2 regions of the Dietzia psychralcaliphila genome follow, and region 1 is predicted to be linked to the other one. Evidence: predicted binding sites of a transcription regulator. Region 1 holds the regulator's gene; the other holds the start of a gene.
The links. The regulator LexA, encoded in region 1, represses DNA repair genes until DNA is damaged. The targets are predictions, from matches to a motif close to CGAACANNTGTTCG.

Region 1 (7,128 bases):
TCGCCCAGCTGCGTGCGACAGCCGAGTCCGAGGCTCCGGCCGCCGTGACCGCCGCCATCTCCGCCGCCCTGCCGGCGTTGGTGGCCGCCCAGTCGGTCTCAGCCCGTCTGGCGCAGGTGCCCCGGGAGATCGCAGACGACATCAGACCTGCTCTGGACTTCCTCGTCGGCAAGGGGTTCCTCGCGCGTCATCCGGCGGAATTGCTGCCCCAACTCGAGCGACATGTGAGGGCGATCGATCTCAGGCTGGACATGGCGGAGAAGTCACCGTCGAGGTACAGGGATCTCACAGCCCGACTGGAGACGTCCGAGGCAACGGTCGCGGAAGCGACGGCAGCGCTACGCAGACGACCGGGTGGGGCGCGGACCTCTCGGGATCTGCGGTGGCTGCTGGCGGAGTACCGGGTCGGACTCTTCGCGCAATCGCTGGGAACCGCTCGTCCGGTATCCGCCGAGCGGATCGAGAAGGCCGTCGCCGCGGCGCTGTCGCGACGCAACGGGCGGTGAACCCACACACAGCGCATTCGCTGTCAGGCGGAGCGCTGAGCCTCCGCCGGTAGGCGCGCTAGTGCGTGGCGTGCCGCTCACGGAGGGCGATGATCTCGCTCTCGAAATCCGCGGCCGAACTGAATTGCTTGTAGACGGACGCGAAGCGCAGGTAGGCGACCTCGTCGAGATCCTGGAGCGGGCCCAGGATCGCGAGACCGATTTCGTGCGCGGGAACCTCTGACGCCCCGCCCGCCCTGACGGCGTCCTCGACCTGTTGTGCCAGACGCCGGAGAGCGTCTTCCTCCACCGCCCGACCCTGGCACGCGCGTCTGACGCCGCGAACCACCTTGTCGCGGCTGAAGCTCTCGGTGACGCCGCTGCGCTTGAGCACGGTCAACAACGGAGTCTCGAGGGTCGTGAACCGGTGTCCGCATTCAGGGCACTCGCGTCGACGTCTGATCGCCTGCCCTTCGTCGACCGACCGCGAGTCGATCACCCGGGAGTCCTCGTGGTGACATATGGGGCAGTACATTCCAGCTTCGCCATTCGTCGACCGGCTCCGCACGTGTCCGCCGGCAGTAGCCGACAGCGGTACGGGGGCGACGGGTCGCCGTCCCGGGATCATTCTAGAAGGCGATGCCATAGGTCACGCGTAGGCGGGCCCGCCCAGGAGTGCCAGCGCCAGCAGCATCAGGACCCCGAACACGATTCCGCAGACCAACAGAGCCCACGTGGGGACGTCGTCGACCACCGGCGCATTCGTCCGCACTTCGCCGCCGCAGGCTCTGACCTGGTCCGCCGACGCGGGTCGGACGAGCACCCGACGACCGGGTGCCACCGATCGTGTGGACAGCTGACGTCCACGGTCGAGGGTCCGCGTGGTGTGACGGATGTGCGTGTCGCGGCGGGACCGCAGCCCGGACGCGGCGGGCCGGTCGTGGTCGGTCGCGCAGACCTCCGTCCAGTGCATCGACGGACGCGCCTGTGACTGCATCTCCAGAACGGACATGAAAACTCCCAACTCGATATGGTGTGCGAAGTTCGTTCGCACGCCCGTGTGCATTTGTGTGCACATCTGTTCGAACTCGAACCTGACTAGAGTTGTATCACGCGGGTCCGACAGAGTCGACATTCCAGAGGATATTTCTTCGAACACCTGTGTGGCGCGGACGGTCCGCGGGAAGTAGGGTGTACACAGATAGAGACGTCGAACACCCATTCGCCGAAGGGACCCACACATGCCCAAGCCCGACTTCGAGGCCCTGACGCCTCGTCAGAAGAGCGTTCTGTTGCATATCCACGACACGGTCAAGGACCGGGGCTACCCCCCGAGCATCCGCGAGATCGGTGACGCCGTCGGTCTGCAGTCGACCTCCTCTGTCGCACACCAGTTGCGGACACTGGAGAAGAAGGGCTTCCTGACCCGGGATCCTCACAAGCCGCGGGCTGTCGACGTCCACGGCGTCCCGGGGCAGCGGTCCCGGGGACGGCGCGCACCTGCTCAGGAGGAGCCGCGGCCCAGTGGGGCGGTCGAGCCGGTATACGTTCCCGTACTGGGCCGCATCGCGGCCGGCGGGCCGATCCTGGCCGAGCAGGCGGTGGAGGAGGTCTTCCCACTCCCGTCGGATCTGGTGGGTTCCGGCGACCTGTTCATGCTCCGAGTGGTCGGTGAGTCGATGATCGACGCCGCCATCTGTGACGGCGACTACGTGGTGGTACGTCGGCAGAACGTGGCGGACAACGGAGACATCGTGGCGGCGATGATCGACGGGGAGGCAACCGTCAAGACCTTCCGCAGGGACGCGAGCGGGGTGTGGCTCCTGCCCCACAACCCGTCGTTCAGTCCGATTCCCGGGGAGCACGCGACGATCCTGGGGAAGGTCGTCACCGTCTTCCGCAAGCTCTGACCCCGCGCGGAGTCGGTGTCGTCTGACCTCGTGACAGGGTCAGGCGACACCGTCGTGCGAACTGCCGGTGCGGTACTCCCCTAGCTCTCCGGCCACGGAGGAGGGCAGCCGGACCACGATCCGGGTGCCGTCCTGCGTGTGTTGCTCGTCCACCACTGCGCCCTCTGCGTGCACACGGGAGACCACGTCACCCCGGGTGAAGGGGATCTCGAGCGTCACCTGCGTGTCCCCGGAGGCGACAACCCGCATGATCCGTTCGAGGAGCTCGTCGAAGCCTTCTCCCGTCGCCGCCGAGACGAAGACCGCGTCCGGGAGGGCGTGATGTAGTTCGGTCAGCACGACGGGGTCCGCCACATCGATCTTGTTGATCACCACGAGCTCGCGCGGACTCTCAGCGTTCTGTTCCTCGACGACATCGTTGATGACGGTGCGGACGGCCTCGATCTGGCGCAGCGGGAAGGCGTCCGACCCGTCCACCACGTGCAGGAGCAGCTCGGAATCGACGACCTCCTCCAGCGTCGAACGGAAGGCCTCGACGAGCTGCGTCGGGAGGTGTCGGACGAACCCGACGGTGTCGGTGAAGACCACGGTGCGCCCGTCCGGGAGCTCGGCCCGCCGGGTGGTGGGGTCGAGGGTGGCGAACAGCGCGTTCTGGACCAGAACGCCGGCACCGGTGAGGCGGTTGAGCAGACTGGACTTGCCGGCGTTCGTGTACCCGGCGATAGCGATCGAGGGCACCGGGGTGGCGCGCCGGCGGTGCCGCTTGGTGTCCCGGGCCTGCTTCATGCCCTTGATCTCCCGACGCAGCCTGGCCGTGCGCTCCCGGATACGGCGGCGATCCGTCTCGATCTTCGTCTCACCGGGACCGCGGAGACCGACGCCCCCGTTGCTGCCCGCCCGGCCACCCGCCTGCCTGGAGAGTGCCTCGCCCCAGCCGCGTAGGCGCGGCAACATGTACTCCATCTGCGCCAGGGAGACCTGGGCCTTGCCCTCACGGCTGGTCGCGTGTTGGGCGAAGATGTCGAGGATCAACGCGGTGCGGTCGATGACCTTGACGTTGACGACCTTCTCCAGGGCGATCAGCTGACCGGGAGTGAGCTCACCGTCACAAATCACCGTGTCGGCGCCGGTCGCGTCGATCACGTCCTTCAGCGTCTTGGCCTTGCCCGAGCCGATGTAGGTGGCGGCGTCGGGCTTGTCGCGGCGCTGGATCAGCGCATCGCACACCTCCGAGCCGGCCGTCTCGGCGAGCTGGGCCAATTCGGCCATCGCGGCCTCTGCCTGTGCTGCGGATCCCTCGGTCCAGACCCCTACGAGGACGACCCGCTCCAGCCGGAGTTGGCGGTACTCGGCGTCGTTGACGTCCTGGAGCTCGGTCGACAATCCGGCGACGCGGCGCAGCGAGGAGCGCTCCTCGAGCTGGAAGTCGCCGACCGAAGGATCATGGTCTCGTGTGGCCCGGTCAGGGGCGGTGTCATCGGTAGTCATTCACCGGCATCATCTCATAATTCCGATCGCGACGCCTCCGGGCGAGGAGTTGCGCCCGAGCGCCGGAACCACCCCTCAGCGACGATCGCGGAGGGCCCCGTCAGTGCGGAACCGCCCTCGGTCAGGGACACCTCGATCTCTCCCCCGGGCACTTCCACCACCACCTCGCCCATGGCCTCGCCGGCATCGGCGAGGGCGGCGACGGCGGTGGCGACGATTCCCGTACCGCAGGACATCGTCTCCCCTGATCCACGTTCGTGGACTCGCATCGACACCCGCCCGTCGGTGAGCGGTGTGGCGATCTCCACGTTGACCCCCCCGGGGAAGAACCCGGTGTCGTACACCGGGGCTTCGTGCACCGGCAGGTCACGCAGCGCCGCGGCTCCCAACCCCGGGACGATGCATGCGAGGTGGGGGTTGCCCATGTCGACGGCGAGGCCGGCGTACACCCGACCACCCAGGTCGACGGAGGAGACCCCGAGGAGTCCGGGCTCCCCCATGTCGACCCGGACCACGGCGTGGTTCCCGTCGTGCTCGAGGATCTCGGCGGGCCGTGGTCCGGAACGCGTGCCGATGGGGATCCGGCCGACCCCTGCCCGCCCGGTCGACACCAGGGCGTGGGCGAAGACCCTCACCCCGTTCCCACACATCTCCGCGGTCGAACCGTCCGCATTGCGGTAGTCCATGAACCAGTCGTCGTCGTCCACACCCTCCGGCAGGACGGTGAGAACACCCCGTTCCACCAGGGCTCCCGCGGTTGCGATCCGGAGCACGCCGTCGGCGCCGATCCCGGCGCGTCTGTCGCAGAGGGCGCGCACCAGATTCTCGTCGAGATCCACCTCGGCGTTGTCGTCAGGCAGTATCACGAAGTCGTTGAGCGTTCCGTGACCCTTGATAAAGGCGAGACCGTCCTGCGGCGCGGTCAGGGGGGCGGGGTTCATGGCCACAGATCCTAGCCAACTCGGCGACCCGTTCCACCCTGCGGAAAGCCCGGATGATCCCTCGACAGGGGAGCACTAGAGTCGGGAGCGAGAACGGTCCCCTATGTGAGGAGCACATCGATGTCCGAACGCATCACCGTCGGCGGCGTCCAGGTCGACGAGGTCCTGTACGACTTCGTCAACAACCAGGCGATCCCGGGCACCGGGGTCGATCCCGACGCGTTCTGGGCGGGAGTCTCCGAGATCTTCACCGACCTGGCGCCGCGGAACCGTGAACTGCTCGCGGTCCGCGACGAGTTGCAGTCGAAGATCGACACCTGGCACCACGAGAACCCCTCCCCGATCGACCCCGCCGCCTACAAGGCGTTCCTTCAGGAGATCGGGTACCTGGTCCCGGAACCGGACTCTGTCCGGGTGACCACCGAGAACGTCGACGAGGAGATCGCCACGGTCGCCGGCCCCCAGCTGGTCGTGCCGATCATGAACGCGCGTTTCGCGATCAACGCGGGCAACGCACGGTGGGGGTCGCTGTACGACGCCCTCTACGGCACCGATGCGATCCCGGAGTCCGGTGGCGCGGAACAGGGCTCCTCCTACAACAAGGTCCGCGGGGACAAGGTCATCGCCTGGGCCCGTGAGTTCCTCGACGACGCCGCGCCGCTCGACTCCGGCAGTCACGTCGGCACCACCGGCTACTCCGTGGTCGACGGCCGACTGCAGGTGACCCTCGCCGACGGTTCGACCACCGGTCTGGCCGACTCCGCGCAGTTCGTCGGCTACCTGGGCGAGGACACCACCCCGACCTCGGTGCTGCTGCGCAACAACGGCCTGCACGTGGAGATCCAGATCGACGCCGATTCCCCGATCGGGTCGACCGACTCCGCCGGCGTCAAGGACGTCGTCCTCGAGTCCGCCGTCTCCACCATCATGGACTTCGAGGACTCGGTCGCCGCCGTCGACGCCGAGGACAAGACCCACGGCTACCGCAACTGGCTGGGTCTCATGAAGGGCGACCTCTCCGAGGAGATCAGCAAGGGCGACAAGACCTTCACCCGCGTCCTCAACGACGACAGGGTCTTCACCGCGCCCGACGGTTCCGGAGAGGTCCGTCTCCACGGCCGCTCGATGCTCTTCGTCCGCAACGTGGGCCATCTGATGACCAACCCCGCAGTTCTCGACTCCGAGGGCAACGAACTGCCCGAGGGCATCTTGGACGCCCTGATCACCTCGCTGGCCGGCATGCACGGAATCGCCGAGAGCAACGAGCGCGGCAACAGCCGCACCGGTTCCATCTACATCGTCAAGCCCAAGCAGCACGGCCCGGCCGAGGTGGCCTTCACCACCGAGCTGTTCGGCCGTGTCGAGAAGCTCCTGGGTCTGCCTGAGAACACTCTCAAGGTGGGCATCATGGACGAGGAGCGGCGCACCACGGTCAACCTCGCCGCCTGTATCGCCGAGGCCACCGACCGGGTCGTGTTCATCAACACCGGCTTCCTCGACCGGACCGGGGACGAGATCCACACCTCGATGGAGGCCGGACCGATGATCCGCAAGGGCGAGATGAAGTCCGCACGCTGGATGGCCGCCTACGAGGACTTCAACGTCGACACCGGACTGGCCTGTGGCCTGCGTGGGCGCGCCCAGATCGGTAAGGGGATGTGGGCCAAGACCGACCTCATGTCCGAGATGCTCACCGAGAAGATCGGACAGCCGAGGGCCGGCGCCAACACCGCCTGGGTCCCGTCCCCGACCGGTGCCACCCTGCACGCCACCCACTACCACCGGGTGAACGTGATGTCCCGGCAGGAGGAGCTCCTCGCCGGAGGGCCCCGCGCCAGCGTCGACGACATCCTCAGCGTCCCCCTCGCACCCGACACCGACTGGACCGACGCCGAGAAGAAGGAGGAGGTCGACAACTCCTGCCAGACCATCCTCGGCTACGTCGTCCGCTGGGTGGAACAGGGCATCGGCGTCTCGAAGGTGCCGGACATCCACGACGTCAACCTGATGGAGGACCGCGCCACCCTGCGGATCTCCTCGCAGATGCTGGCCAACTGGATCCGTCACGGCATCATCACCGCTGACGACGTCGAGGACTCGCTGCGCCGCATGGCCGAGATCGTCGACACGCAGAACGCCGGGGACGACGCGTACCGGAACATGGCGCCGGACTTCGACTCGTCCATCGCCTGGCAGGCCGCCCGCGAGCTGATCCTGGAGGGAACCGGACAGCCGTCGGGCTACACCGAGCCGATCCTGCACCGCCGCCGCCGCGAGTTCAAGGCGGCCAACGGCCTGTAGGAG
Region 2 (7,128 bases), 1.8 Mb from region 1:
CCATCTCGACCCGGAGGGCCGGGTCCGGATGGTCGACGTGGGTGACAAGGCCGTCACCACCCGCACCGCCACCGCCGAAGGTGTCTTCCGTACCCGCCCCGAGGTCGTGGACATGGTCGCAGGCGACGATCTGGGCAAGGCCGACGTGCTGGCCACCGCCCGGCTGGCCGGGATCGGCGCCGCCAAGAAGACCTCCGAGCTGATCCCGCTGTGCCACCAGATCCCGCTGAACTCGGTCAAGGTGCGCTTCGACCTCGACGCGCCGGTCGGCGAGATCCGGGTGTCGGCCACCGCCAGGACGACCGGCCGCACGGGCGTGGAGATGGAGGCGCTCACCGCCGTCTCGGTGGCCGGGCTGACGCTGCACGACATGGTCAAGGCCGTGGACCCCCTGGCCACGATGGACGGGGTCCGCCTGGCCACCAAGACCGGCGGGAAGCGGGGCGACTGGACCCGGGAGTCCGACGACGAGTCCGCCCGCGCGGGCACCGGGCGACCCGCGGTGGATTCGGGCCGCAGCGCCGTCGTCGTCGTCTCCTCCACCGCCGCCGCCCACGGCCGACGGGAGGACACCACCGGCCCTGCCATCGAGGGCTGGCTCCTCGAGCGCGACTTCTCCCCCGTCGAGGTCCACGTGGTGCCCGACGCGGATGTCGCCGCGGCGGTGACCGAGCAGGTCCGCCGCAGCCCGGCCGTCCTGCTGACCACCGGCGGCACCGGCGTCGCCCCCGACGACCGCACCCCTGAGGCCACCGCGCCGCACCTGGACCTCGAACTGCCCGGCGTCGCCGAGGCGATGCGCGCGCGCGGGCTGCCCTCGACCCCCACCGCCGCCATGAGCCGCGGCCTGGCGGGCTTCGCCGGACGTACGCTGGTGGCGAACCTCCCGGGCTCCACGGGCGGGGTTCGCGACGGTCTGGCGGTACTCGACGAACTGCTGGACCACCTGCTCGCCGTCCACGCCCACGGCGGCGACCACTGACTGTCCCGGGCCACGTCCGCCCACCGCCCGAGCTCCGCGAGAGGAACCTCCCCATGACAGTCCGCAGTCCACTCGTGCAGATCACCGATGCCGCGATCGACCCCCGTGAGCTCGAGAAGGCCGTCTGGAGCACCGCCGACGGCGCCATGGTCACGTTCTCCGGGGTGGTGCGCGACCACGACCACGGTCGCGACGTCCTCGACATCGAGTACTCCGCCCACCCCACGGCGCAGGACGTCCTGGCGCGACTCTGCGACGAGGTCGCCACCGAGTTCACCTCGCCCGACCTGGAGAAGGGCGGGCAGCTCGACCCACGGCGCTCCGTCCGCATCGGCGCGGTGCACCGGGTGGGGGTGCTACCGGTGGGCGAGGTCGCTGTGGTGGTGGTGGCCGTGGCGCCGCACCGGGCTGAGGCCTTCGCCGCGTGCTCGGAGCTCATCGAACGCCTCAAGCGGGGGGTGCCGATCTGGAAGCGGCAGCGCTTCACCGACGGGGTCTCCGAATGGGTGGGCGTCGGCGACTGCTGAGACGGTCAGGCTGGCCGTCTGCGGGATCCGTGCCTGTTGTGACCCGGCGGGTTGACGAGTGTGCCGTCGTCGGCAATGGTGCGATCCGCGTAGGCGTTCCACTCGCGTTCCCGGATGGCGTCACGAGCACGGGCCAGTGGCCCCTTGGGTCTGGTGCGGTGTTCGTGTCCGGTGTCGGTGATGATGACCAGATCACCCAACGGCCCGGACCGGTAGGCGTTGGTCCCGAACGTCTTCTCCCGGTGGTGTTTCCGACACAGGCAGACGAGGTTCCACTCGGTGGTCGGCCCGCCGAGTTCAGGGTCCTTCTTGTTGAACGCGATCACATGGTCCACGTCGCAGTCCTTGGCGGGAACCGAGCACCCCGGGTGCCGGCAGGTCCCGTCGCGCATGCGGATGCGCTCGGCCATCGCCGGAGTGATCACGTAGCGCAGGGCGTGTTCCGGGGAGTCGAGCACGCCCGGGGCAGGGTCGATGAGCTCGAACCGCACGCTCGCATCGTCGCCCTCGAGCAGTTCCGTGCAGAGCCACTCGAAGCTGCTGTACGTGCCGTGGACGAACTCGACACGGTTGGGCAGGCCCCGGGCCGCGGAGGCGATCACGCTGATGCGGATCGGTTGACCGGCCCGCGCGGCATTGCCCAGTGTGGGCCGGGGCAGGTCCGCCCCGACCCTGACGTCGCCGAGTTCGATGCCGCCGTGCTCGGGCGCGGGGGCAGCGGCGGAGTCGGGGCCGGTCGCGGACGGGCCGGCATCAGGCGGATAGACGGCGAGCGAGGCGAGCGCGTCGGCGCGGAGCTGGTCCATGGGACGATCCAGCCCGTCCGCCAAGGCGGCCGACGCGTCGGTGTCGATGCGACGCCGAAGGAGTTCGGCATCGGCAGCGGTGAGCCTGGCCCACATCGTGGCCATGCCGTGACGGGCGCCGCGGAATCGGACCGAGCGGGTAGCGGCCGCAGCGGCGGCGGCATCCTCCGCGGCAGCCGGGTCGTGTCGCTCCACCGCCTCATCGATCGCAGAGTCCACCGCGGTGCGGCTCGGCCGGTCGCCACCGTCGAGGTCGTCCATGACACGCGCGACCACCTCGTCCTCCACGTCCGACACGATCGCGTCGGGCACCTCGGCCAGGCGGCACGCGATGTCGATCGCCAATTGTTCCGGCATCAGCCCGCGGTCGACCGTGGACCGCAGACGGGGCAGTCGCCGGTGGATCTGCGTCCCGGCCGTCACCAACCGCGCAGCATGCCAACACGTGAGCTGACACGCCGCCACGAGATGATCGCGGGCCCGCGCCTGCGGATCCAACCGGGCGTACGCAGGCCGGCGCGAACCGGCGGCCTCCTCGTCGGCCCGTGCCTGTTCGGACCGAGCGAACTGTTCGACCATGACATGAGCCGCTGCCAGCCGCGTGGCCCCGGCACGGTTCTGCGCCAGCGTCGCGGCACGGGCCGCCTCGCTGACGGACTCCGCGTCGACCATGCCGAGGGGCTCGGGTACGGCGAACAGCGGAGTCGTCGTCGTCACAATCCCACCTCCCCCGTCATCGAACTTACATTCGATAGTACCCGCGGAGGTCCGATAGTACAAGTGTTCGATCACTCACTTTAGTCGGGTACCGACCCACTCGGCCAGCACCCGGGCACACGCGTCCACGCTCTCGACCCACGTGGCCCCCGCGGACTCGTCGGCCGGGTCGGAGACGTACTTGACCAGTCGGGTGGGCACACCCAGCATCGCCCCGGCCGCGGCGACCGCGTACCCCTCCATGTCCACCAGATCCGCGATCGACGCGAGGTGATCGCGCAGCGGCCCGCCGGCCACGAAGCGGTCCCCGGAGGCCAATACCGGCGCGGCGCTCCCGCCCGGAGCGGACGGCAACGCGTGGGCCGGCTCCGGGGTGACCGCGAGAGCCGCCGAGAGGGTGAGGGGAGGCCCGTCGTGGCGGCCGGTGACCGCGTGGAGGGCGAGGTTGTCGAAGTCGTGCTGGAACACCGTCGCGATCTCGTGCGTGCCCTCCATCCCCGGGTGCAATCCGCCGGCGGTGCCCACGTTGACGAGCTCGCGCGGCCGGATCCCGCCACCGAGCGCGTGCGCGACCGCCACGGCGGCCCGCACCTTGCCGACACCCGTCACCAGGACGGGGAAGTCCGTGACGAAGTGACGGGCCTCCTGTTCCAGGGCGACGACGACGAGAGGGTGTGCCGGATCGACCGTTCCGAGGAGTTCCACGGCGTCCACGGTAGTCACCGGGGATCGGGAGCCCGGCATCCTGTCGGTTCCCTGGACATCTCACGGCTCGCGCCTACGGTGGGAGCAGATGGCCCCGATCTCCCGTCGAGCCCAGAGGTGAACCGAGATGCCCGTCCCGTCCCCGCGAACCACTTCTCACGACAACGCCGGCCCCGGAATTACCGCCGCCCGGACCTCGGCCGGTCGCTCCGCCGAACATCGCACCACCGCCCGTCGCGCGCTACTCGCCCTCCCGGCGGTGGCGTTGCTCGCGGCCGCCGGATGCGCGACCGGCTCCGACGACGGGTCCGCCGGCGACCAGACGGTCACAGCGACCGTGACCGCTCCCGTCGAGACCTCCGAATTGCCCACCGAACAGCAGGGTGGCGAGCAGCAGGACGAGCGGGCCGCAGGCGAGGCGTTCGACCGCTCGAACTGCGCGACCGAACTCTCGGGCCAGGACGTCTCCGGCGATGTCCAGGTCCGCGACGGGCAGACGTGTGTGCTGTCCGATCTGACCGTCACCGGAGACATCGACGTCTACGGCGGTGGTCGACTCGAGGCCCGCAACATCCGGGTCACCGAGGACATCGAGGCCGAGGGCCACGCCTTCGTGCTGGTCAACGGAGGCGAGGTGTCGGGGTCGATCGAACTGGACAAGGGTGGCGAGGCGACGGTGGAGAACGTCCGGATCGGCGGCGACCTGGAATCAGAGGACAACTCCGGCCCCCAGCGCTTCGAGGGCAACACCATCGGCGGCGACCTCGAATGCGAGGACAACGTCGAGGCCCCGACCGGCGGCGGCAACCAGGTCGGCGGCGAGCGGGAGGGGCAGTGCGCGGGCCTGTGACCTCGGTGGTGGAAACCGCGCTCACGCGCCTCGTGAACCCATGATCGCGAGGCCCATGCCCGCGAGGCCCGTGGTCGCAAGGCCCGTGGTCGCGGCGCCTTTGTCACCCCGGAGACGGCGCCCACCAGCGCTGGTCCGACTCCCCCAGCGGTAACCGGGCCACCACCTCGTGCCGGGCCCGCCCCCGCGGGCCCTCGCCCAGGAACGAGTCGATCAACGCGATCTCGGACACCGTCCAGGTGCTACTGGCGAAGGTGTCGAGGACCCGCAGCCACGCCGTGGCGTCGTCGCGGCCGCTGAGCCGGGCGAGCGTGAGGTGGGGGCGGAACCGCGCTCCGTCGGGCACACACCCGGCGGCGTTGGCCGCCGACCGGGCCCCGGCGGCCAGCGCGTCGAGCGGACGCTCACGCCGGTCGTGCCCGATCGGCGGGACCGGCGACTGCTCGACTCCCGCCCACAGCACCTTGGCCCGCTCGACCGACGGGAACACCCCCGCCCCGGCCAACCGGATCCGGAACGGCTCGTGCTTACGGGCGACCGCGCCGAGCCTGTCGGTGAGGTCGTCGATCCGCCACTCGTCGACACCCGGGCAGAAGGTCAGAGTGAGGTGCCACTGCGACGGGGCGGTCCAGGCCAGCCCCGGGCGCGGCTCGAGGAACCGCTCGAGTTCCTCGCGGACCTCGTCCGGCGGCAGGACCGCGACGAACATCCGATGACCCATGCGCGACCAACTCCCCTCTGCACCACTCACAGCACCGGCCCACTCACACCACCGCGGTCCACTCACACCACGGTGGTCCACCACGCGCCGAGCCACAAGCCCACCAGTGCCGCGGCGACGGCGGCGAACATCGTGCCCACCGCGTAGACCAGGGCCATCATGCGACGCCCCTCCCTCGCGAGGCGGACCGCGTCGTAGCTCGCCGTGGAGAACGTGGTGTACCCGCCGAGCACCCCGGTGCCCACGAGTGTCGCGGCGATTCCCGGGCCGGCTGACGAGGTATGGGCGACCGTCGAGTTCACCGCCAGCAAACCCAGCAGCAGACCGAGCAGCAGAGAGCCGGACACGTTGATGACGAACGTGGCCATGGGAAAGGCGCCCCGCCATCGCCGGGTCACCGCCACGTCGACGGCGTACCGCAGCGCTGAGCCGCCCGCGCCGCCGAGCGCCGCCCATCCGATGACCTCCGCACTCATCGCGCCGACCCCTTGCTGCCGTCGGCGGAGTCCGAGTCCTCGGTGGAGTCCGAGTCCTCGGTGGAGCCGGGGGCGGCGGGGGCGGCGGGGGAGTCAGCGGAGCGTTCAACGGTGCCGTCAACAGCCGCGGAGTCGGCGCGGCGATCACCCGTGCGCGAGGTCACGAGCGCAGCGGTGCCGACCCCCGCCAGGGTGGCCAGCGCGCCGAGCAGCAGGGTCCCCAGCGCATACGTTGCGGCGATTCCCGCGCTCCCGTCCCGGAGCAGTTCGGCCGCCTGCTCGGTCACGGCGGAATAGGTGGTGAAGCCCCCGCACACCCCGGTGCCCAGGAGGAGTCGGACCCCGGTTCGTCGTCGTTCCCCCGAGTGCTCACCCGGGGCGGCCAGCCATTCCAGCACCAACCCCAGCAGGAAGGCACCGACCACGTTCACGGCGAGCGTCGCACCGAGCGGGTTGCCGGGGAGGATCACGGCCACGGTCGCACGCAGCGCGGACCCCACGGCCCCGCCCAGTGCCACCAACGCCACCGCGAGGGGTAGACCTATCGCGGGCGGCCTCACCCCGAGAGTCCGGCCTCCAGGGCGGCCTCGAGGCCCGCGCGGTCACCCGAGATCTCCAGACCCGGGTCGTCGGCACCGACCCTTCCCCACAGGAGGAGCGCGAGCGACTCCGGCGCACCCGACACCTCGACCTCCGCGCTGCCGTCCGCGCCGGTCAGGACCCACTCGAGGTCGGTACCCAGGGCGCTGGCGCCCACCGGCTCGGCGCCTGTCGCCAGACCCTCGGGGGCGTGGAGCACAGCGCGCAACCGGATCGTCACGGGCAGCGGCCCTCGAGAGCCCTTGTGCGGGTACATCACGGCGCAGAACTCGTCCACCGTGTCCACGGCCACGTCCTGCGGAAGCGGCGTGGTGGCCGAGGGCCCGCCCAGCGCGTTCTCCAGGTCCCACCGGTGCAGCGCGGTCTCGTGGAGTTGGCGCCGAAGCCAGAACGCCGCGGGCCCCGGACCGCCGAAGGTCCACGTGGGGGCGTCGACGTCGGTCTCCGTGAAGGTCTCGAGCATTCCCGAGGCCATGTCCGCGTACCAGTCCGCGAGCGCTCCGGAGCCCGCGGTCGCCGGCGGGGCGGACTTCATCGCCTCGCCCAGACCCCGCGAGCGCTCGTGCGGATTCCCGTCGCGCACCGTGACGCCGCCCCACCGGTTGACGGCGCCGAGGTGGGTGACGAGGTCGTGCACCGACCAGTCCGGGCACGAGGACACCGGGGCGGCCAGATCGACGACGACCGAGTCACCGCCCCCGGCGAGCGCGAACCGCACCAGACCGACCTGGGCCTCGATCGCGT

Region 2: A6048_RS00750 (HNH endonuclease signature motif containing protein) is a predicted target of LexA. The motif match lies at 3,053-3,066, and genes of this name have one in related genera.

What each region holds. Positions count from the first base shown of each region.
Region 1 covers NZ_CP015453.1:1,983,248-1,990,375, forward strand. Annotated here, with positions in the region: gene hrpA (ATP-dependent RNA helicase HrpA) at 1-506, shown strand, start outside; gene nrdR (transcriptional regulator NrdR) at 565-1,020, opposite strand; gene A6048_RS09075 (hypothetical protein) at 1,135-1,497, opposite strand; gene lexA (transcriptional repressor LexA) at 1,727-2,395, shown strand; gene hflX (GTPase HflX) at 2,435-3,883, opposite strand; gene dapF (diaminopimelate epimerase) at 3,898-4,824, opposite strand; gene A6048_RS09095 (malate synthase G) at 4,945-7,125, shown strand.
Region 2 covers NZ_CP015453.1:167,363-174,490, reverse strand. Annotated here, with positions in the region: gene moaCB (bifunctional molybdenum cofactor biosynthesis protein MoaC/MoaB) at 1-982, shown strand, start outside; gene A6048_RS00755 (molybdenum cofactor biosynthesis protein MoaE) at 1,036-1,509, shown strand; gene A6048_RS00750 (HNH endonuclease signature motif containing protein) at 1,515-2,987, opposite strand; gene A6048_RS00745 (nucleosidase) at 3,108-3,737, opposite strand; gene A6048_RS00740 (hypothetical protein) at 3,865-4,587, shown strand; gene thpR (RNA 2',3'-cyclic phosphodiesterase) at 4,691-5,308, opposite strand; gene A6048_RS00730 (fluoride efflux transporter FluC) at 5,371-5,784, opposite strand; gene A6048_RS00725 (fluoride efflux transporter FluC) at 5,781-6,311, opposite strand; gene A6048_RS00720 (maleylpyruvate isomerase family mycothiol-dependent enzyme) at 6,341-7,128, opposite strand, start outside.